DNA from 2 places in the Glaciimonas sp. Gout2 genome. Region 2 is predicted to be linked to the other one. Evidence: predicted binding sites of a transcription regulator. Region 2 holds the regulator's gene; the other holds the start of a gene.
What was found. Region 2 encodes LexA, which represses DNA repair genes until DNA is damaged. Its sites were predicted from a motif close to ACTGTATNNNNATACAGT; they were not measured.
Positions count from the first base shown of each region.

Region 1 (3,609 bases), on a different contig from region 2:
GCGTTAAACGCAGCCATAAATCGTGCACAGCCTCGCCGGCTGGCAAAATTCCGTGCGGCAACTCAAGATCACTGGCTTTAATATCGGTAATGTGCGCGTCCAACTCCCATAAGCCATCGTCACGAATAAACGCGTCGACTTGTATGGTGCGCGTATGTGTCAGCGCCCTGCGAGAAGTAGGAGGTAATAGGGACATTTTTTTGGTCTGCTTTGCTTATCGCTACTACAGTTTCTATAGTAGCTGCCGCTCCTGCGGTTTGCAAAAAACCACAAAAGTGTAGCACAGATGTAGTGAATAGGTGAGTTTGTGTGCGTTGCAACAATCTCACAGTATGACCTAGTTACGGTAAATTTGCATGGCCGCCCGCGTATGGGCGATTTAAGCTGTTTAAATCACGTATATGAAAGAATGTGCGAGGATGTACAGGCATGTACAAGGATTGTACGAGGATCGTCGAAAATCCACTCTATTAGACGCATCAGACGTCTTCGGCATCATAAGAACCAAATTAGGTTAAGGCCCAAATTAGGACCGAACCGGTGGCAATAATATGTTGATGTCCGCCCTAAACAATCCCATCGTCATCAGATTCAACGGGCTCGAACGCATCGTCATCACCAACGCTGTTAATCGCAGCTTGCACCGCCCGATGAGAAAATCCGCGCTGCAATAAAAACCGCATCTGTTTGCCGCGTTCGATAGCATTAAGCGGTTGACGCCCAAATTTCCTCACCCACACTTCGCGGGCGCGGGCAAATTCGCCTTCTGCAAGCTGTGATTTAACCGCACTAATCGCATCGGCGGCGATACCGTGACTTTTTAATTCCATCACGATGCGGCTATTGCCATAACGTCCAGAGCGCCGATTAATAAGAGATTCGGAGAAGCGTTCTTGAGATAAAAATTTAGACTCCTCAAGCCAATCGAGCAAAACCTCTATGTCATCGCCCTCTTCGACATAACGCGATAACTTACGCTTTAACTCGATACGGCTATGCTCACGCATCGATAAGTAACGAAGCGCCCTGCCCTTCAGACTGACTGTTGGTTTTGCCATTACTGGATGCGGGTCATGTAACACAGCCCGCCTTATTAAAAAATATTTCCCAAAAACAAAACGTTACAAAACGTTGGGTTCGCTTTTACGACAGCACATTAAGTTTGCAGCGTCGCAACCTTATTTAAAACGCAATCTTAAAAGCACATAAGGAGTCAGGAGAAAGCTATAACCTCACTTAACACTCATCACGCTTATTTTGCACTCATCAAGAACAAAATAAAAATCGGACGAGGAGCCATGCGCCACCCGACCGATTCACTTTTCTTTGATTACTCTACTTTTGCGGCTAACGCTGCAGCTTCTTTGGCTGCTGCTTTTTCAGCGGCTTTTGCTGCTTTCTCAGCGGCTTTGTCGGTTTCTGTCGACACTGCGCCCTCTAGTAATGGTACGCCTAGTGATGCACGTACTTTGTTTTCGATTTCACGTGCCAGTTCTGGGCGCTCTTTCAGGTAGTTACGGGCGTTGTCTTTACCTTGACCAATACGCTCGCCGTTATAACTGTACCAGGCACCTGATTTTTCAACGATTTTGGCATCCGATCCAAGATCCAGAATTTCGCCTTCACGCGAAGTACCTGTACCGTACAGAATGTCGAAATGCGCTTCCTTAAACGGTGGTGCGATTTTGTTCTTCACAACTTTTACGCGTGTTTCGTTACCGATCACTTCGTCGCCTGATTTAATTGAGCCAGTACGACGAATATCCAGGCGGACCGAAGCGTAAAACTTCAGTGCGTTACCGCCGGTTGTTGTTTCCGGATTACCAAACATGACACCAATCTTCATCCGAATCTGGTTAATAAAAATCACCAGTGTATTCGTGCGATTAATGCTGCCAGTCAATTTACGCAATGCTTGTGACATCAGACGCGCTTGCAAGCCCGGCAAGGAATCGCCCATGTCGCCTTCGATTTCGGCGCGTGGCGTCAATGCGGCAACGGAATCGATAACAATCAGATCTACACCGCCGGAACGGACCAGCGCATCGGTAATTTCAAGCGCCTGTTCACCAGTATCCGGTTGTGAAATCAGCAGGTCTGCCAGATTGATCCCAAGCTTTTGAGCGTAACCGACGTCAAGCGCATGTTCTGCATCAATAAACGCACAGGTGCCGCCCAGCTTTTGCATTTCAGCAATGGTTTGCAGGGTCAGCGTGGTTTTACCGGATGATTCAGGGCCATAGATTTCGACCACACGACCGCGCGGCAATCCGCCAACGCCTAGCGCAATATCAAGACCTAATGAACCAGTGGAAACGACCTGGACCTCTTCGACCACGGCACCATCTTCCATGCGCATGATCGAACCCTTGCCGAATTGCTTTTCGATTTGTGCCAATGCTGCGGCAAGTGCCTTGCTTTTATCAGGATTTGCTGCGGATTTTTTATCGTCCATGGATTTTCTTTCGGCAAAAGGGGTGTAAGACTGTATTAATAAACAGTACTGTATAAAAAAACAGTGCGAATTGCAAGCGTTGTAAACTTAAAGTTAGATAATGTTGCAAACCAGCTGCAACCACTTTCTTTACCCGCATTGTAAACCCGTGTGGAATTTTGGTTGAAATCTTGATGCAAGAGGATACAAACTAACCGTCCTAGCAACGGGCTTGCCAACCCTGCCGACGCAGACAGTACGCCAGTACCGGGGCTAGCAGCGGCAAGGAAAGCAAAACGCGGCCAGGAGAGCAAAACGCCGCTTGGGCGATTTGCGTAAGCCCTCTGGATTTATCGGTGAATCACTACCAATAGAGCTCTCGCCTCGGTTTTTCCTGTGTTACGTATCACATGATTTTTGTCGGCGGGGTAGCGTGCAGTGCCACCAATTTTCAGCTTTTTCTTCACGCCATCCACGACGACCTCGACACCACCATTCAACAACGTTAAATGCTCCATCGTGCCAGGATCGTGCGGTGTGGAAACTAATGCCCCTTCCGGTGCCAACGTCAATTCGTACCATTCATATTTGCCGGCCAATTCCATCGGCCCGAGAATGCGCAGGACGTAACCAGCGTGAAGACCAGGCAAAGTAGGCGTTTCGTGCGGTTCCATGATGTGAATAGCTTCCCGTTCCGACGTTTCGGTAGCGAGCAATTCTTCTATACCAATACCTAAAGCGTTGGCCAATCGCCATGTCACCGCTATGGTCGGATTCGCTTTTTCACGTTCAATTTGCGACAGCATGGATTTAGACACGCCGGCCGCACGCGACAAATCGTCAAGCGTCAGACCGCGCTTAAGCCGTAGCCGTTGAAGCGTCGCGCCGACTTCGGGTGGTGTGTTGTGAGCAATAGGTGAATGCATAAATTTACTTGCTATGTTTAATGGCAGTCGTTAATATCCACTATATTGAATATTTGTTCGATATAGTGGATTCATATCTTTATATTGAACTTCATAGTAACAGATGCAACAGTCGATAATAGATCAAATAGATCCCAATACCCCACTAGGTGTTAAGCGTAGGCCGACGCCGTTTGCTAAAGCGTTCCGCTACCGGATTTTACAGCCACATTTATGGTTACAAAATTGACAAAAGACATAAGACTCAAA
Region 1 covers NZ_JASJXA010000010.1:56,316-59,924, reverse strand. Annotated here, with positions in the region: gene QN379_RS09405 (DUF2889 domain-containing protein) at 1-196, opposite strand, end outside; gene recX (recombination regulator RecX) at 567-1,058, opposite strand; gene recA (recombinase RecA) at 1,331-2,455, opposite strand; gene QN379_RS09390 (XRE family transcriptional regulator) at 2,785-3,360, opposite strand.
Region 1: recA (recombinase RecA) is a predicted target of LexA. The motif match lies at 2,503-2,520, and genes of this name have one in related genera.

Region 2 (3,609 bases):
ATCCCCAACAAAGTTACCGACGATACCGCCAGATTCCGTAATCAGCAAAGTACCAGCCGCGATGTCCCACGGTTTTAAACCTTTTTCAAAAAAACCATCCAGGCGACCCGCTGCAACGTATGCCAGATCGAGCGCAGCCGAGCCGGGGCGGCGCAGACCAGCGCAGTTTTGTGTCATTACGCGGAACATTTTCATGTACTCGTCCATGACCGGCCCTTCGGTCTCGCGGAAAGGAAAGCCGGTTCCAATCAAGCCATCTGCAATGCGAGTGCGTTTGCTGACACGGATACGTTTTTCATTTAAGTAAGCGCCAGCGCCCTTGCTAGCGGTAAATAAATCATTACGAGTTGGGTCATAGATGACGGCTTGGGTAATTTGTCCACGATGCTGTAACGCAATCGACACGCAGTATTGTGGAAAGCCATGGATGAAGTTGGTAGTGCCATCGATTGGATCGATAATCCAGACGTTTTCGTTTTCGTCATGTAGATTGTCGGACGCACCGGACTCTTCGGCCAATATGGCGTGGTCTGGATAGGCGTTCTTCAAAATGTCAATAATTGCCGCTTCGGCATTTTTATCAACTTCAGTGACAAAATCGTTATGTGCTTTTTTTTCTACCTGAAGCAGGTCGAGATCGAAGGAGGCGCGCGAAATGACTGCGGCACCACGACGGGCGGCCTTGATGGCCGTATTGAGCATAGGATGCATATCTGGATTCGGTTCCGTTAAAATGGCGGCACTGTGCCTAATGGGAACAGAACCAACCTATATTATTAATAATGAGCGATGCAGGCCGTCTTGACGGTAACAAGGGCCTGACGGGCTATGCGGAATCGGCTGAAAAATGATCTGGTCAGGTCATGTTTCATCAGTTTCTCGACCAATAGCTGGCTATCGGTGCTGCGAATCTGGCAAAATCTGTCCTCGTTCAGTGCATTTTTCACTTTGATCCGGTCAGACCGACAGGCTCCCGGCTAATACTCCAAGACACTAAACATCAGCGTTTCCTGAAAATTAACCTGCGAATGACGCTATTTTAAATGAACCTGACAAAAACCAACACGTCTCTTTTCAATCGCCTACGCTTTGTACTGGTTGATACCAGTAGTCCCGGCAATGTTGGCGCAGCTGCACGTGCTATTAAAACAATGGGATTTTCCGAGCTGGTCCTGGTGAATCCCCGCTATCCGGACGTTTTACAGCGTGATGAGGCAATTGCATTAGCAAGCGGTGCGCAAGATATTCTATCGTCAGCCAGAATCGTCGAGACTGTCGAACAGGCCTTGATCGGGTGCAATTATGCAGCTGCGCTAAGTGCGCGCCTCCGCGAGTTTTCTCCACCTGTGATGGCACCAAGAGCGGTGGCGGCGCAACTAGCGACAGATAAAACCCTGACTGGGGCAATATTATTTGGAAGCGAGCGCTATGGTTTGCCGAATGAAATCGTCGAGAAATGTAATGTATTAATTAACATTCCGGCGAATCCCGATTATTCCTCCTTAAATTTATCGCAAGCGGTGCAAGTATTAGCTTATGAGTTTCGGGTCGCGGCTAGCGCTGAACAACCGCCTGGCGAGAGTGAGTCAAGTGACGAGATCGGATTTCACGGCGATACCGCTAATCTGATTGAGATTGAAGGTATGTTTGCCCATTTGGAAAAAGCACTGATTGAAATCGATTTTCTCGATCCGGCACATCCGAAAAAATTGATGCCACGCCTGAAGCGTTTGTTTGCACGCGCAGGGTTGGAAACTGAAGAGGTGAATATTTTGCGCGGTATCGCTAATCAGATTTTGACTAAGCGGCGGCGTCTTGATTGATGGAGAAATTTTTTCCGGGTGTTAAAAATTATTGCTTCAAAAGTAATTAAGGAATTTTTGAGTAGTTTTGATTAACGCTAAGAGATGCCGCTTTTCATCCTGAGAGGGGCTTTCAAATGCGCTATTTAGGTTAATTAGCTTACGTCTTCATTAAAAAGTGCGCCTTGATACGCTTGCAATTATCAGCTCTGATCGAGCCGATAATTGCATTTTTAAGGATTAGCCCCAGTTCCGCATTAATCCCACCACTAAGCCTTCTAACGCAAAGTCATCTTGATCTTCGCTGACAATGATCGGTTCAAATTCTGGATTTTCTGGTAGTAGTTGTATCGAAGAGCCAGTTTTTTTGTATCGCTTGACGGTGACGTCATCGCCCAGTCGTGCTACGACTATTTGACCGTTTCTCGCTGATTCCGTTTTTTTGACAGCTAGTAGATCCCCATCAAGAATACCGGCATCACGCATAGACATGCCGCGTACCTTCAGCAAGTAATCCGGTTTATCGCTAAAAAAGGTAGGATCAATGTTGTATCGTGCCTGAACGTGTTCCTGTGCCAGGATTGGTGATCCGGCAGCCACGCGTCCCACCAATGGAAGATTGAGTTGCATTAATGCAGGATGGGGTAAGGTAAATTGCTGCCCGATGTCATCATTATTGCGCTTACTAGTCGGGCTAGGGCCTTTTGCAAGAAGCCGTATTCCGCGAGACGTCCCCGGCGAAATTTCGATGGCGCCTTTGCGTGCAAGCGCCTGCAAATGCTCTTCAGCTGCATTGGCTGAGCGAAATCCTAACTCGGATGCGATTTCAGCGCGAGTCGGAGGGAAACCCGTGTTCTCAATAGCATCCCTGATGAGATCAAGTATTTGTTGTTGGCGTGCAGTTAATTTGATCATATTGATAGCGGTTGTCGAATAAGGGCTGGTGCGAGAATATGGCGTTCATGCTGCGATTTATGCCACCGGCGAACTGTGTATATAAACAGTCTGTATTTTTGTACAGTATTCAGTTGAATGCAAGTAAATTTGACAATCTATTTGTCTGTATGACGATCATGTGTATTGAGCATTGAGTTTTGAAGGATTTCACTGTATAGTTATCGACTTTCCTCTTCCCACACTCGTCTTGACGCCGGGGTGGGCTATTTTCAACAGTCCAAAAAGGAGCTTACATGCGTCATTATGAAATCGTGTTTATCGTCCATCCGGATCAAAGCGAGCAAGTGCCTGCAATGATCGAACGCTATAAGGGTATTGTCACTACACGTGGCGGTATCGTTCATCGCGTTGAAGATTGGGGTCGCCGTCAATTGGCTTACCTGATCCAAAAATTGGCAAAAGCACACTATGTTTGCTTGAACATCGAATGCGACAGCGAAACACTGACCGAAATCGAAACTGGCTTTAAGTTCAATGATGCTGTTTTGCGTCACCTGACGGTCAAGCTGAAAAAAGCTGAAACTGGCCCATCGCCAATGATGAAGGCTGTGCAAAAGGAAGATGCTGCTAAAAGCCATCGTACTGAAGCACCAGCTGCGCCAGCATCAGCCCCGGCAGCCGCCTAATTTTGCCGATTAACTTGCATTCATTGCGTCACCATTTTCCAAATAGACCGGAGTGAATCAACTCAACAACGCGCTTCAATTGGTTGCCGAAATCGCAGAGCGCGAAGTATTGCGTTATACGCCAGCGGGTATCCCGATCGTTTCAGCAATATTGCTGAGTCGTTCGTCACCACATGAAGCGGGTATCCAACGTCAGGTTGAGTTCGAAATTGCCGCTCTTGCCA
Region 2 covers NZ_JASJXA010000081.1:751-4,359, reverse strand. Annotated here, with positions in the region: gene QN379_RS22720 (inositol monophosphatase family protein) at 1-711, opposite strand, end outside; gene QN379_RS22715 (RNA methyltransferase) at 1,044-1,823, shown strand; gene lexA (transcriptional repressor LexA) at 2,043-2,717, opposite strand; gene rpsF (30S ribosomal protein S6) at 2,993-3,385, shown strand; gene priB (primosomal replication protein N) at 3,438-3,609, shown strand, end outside.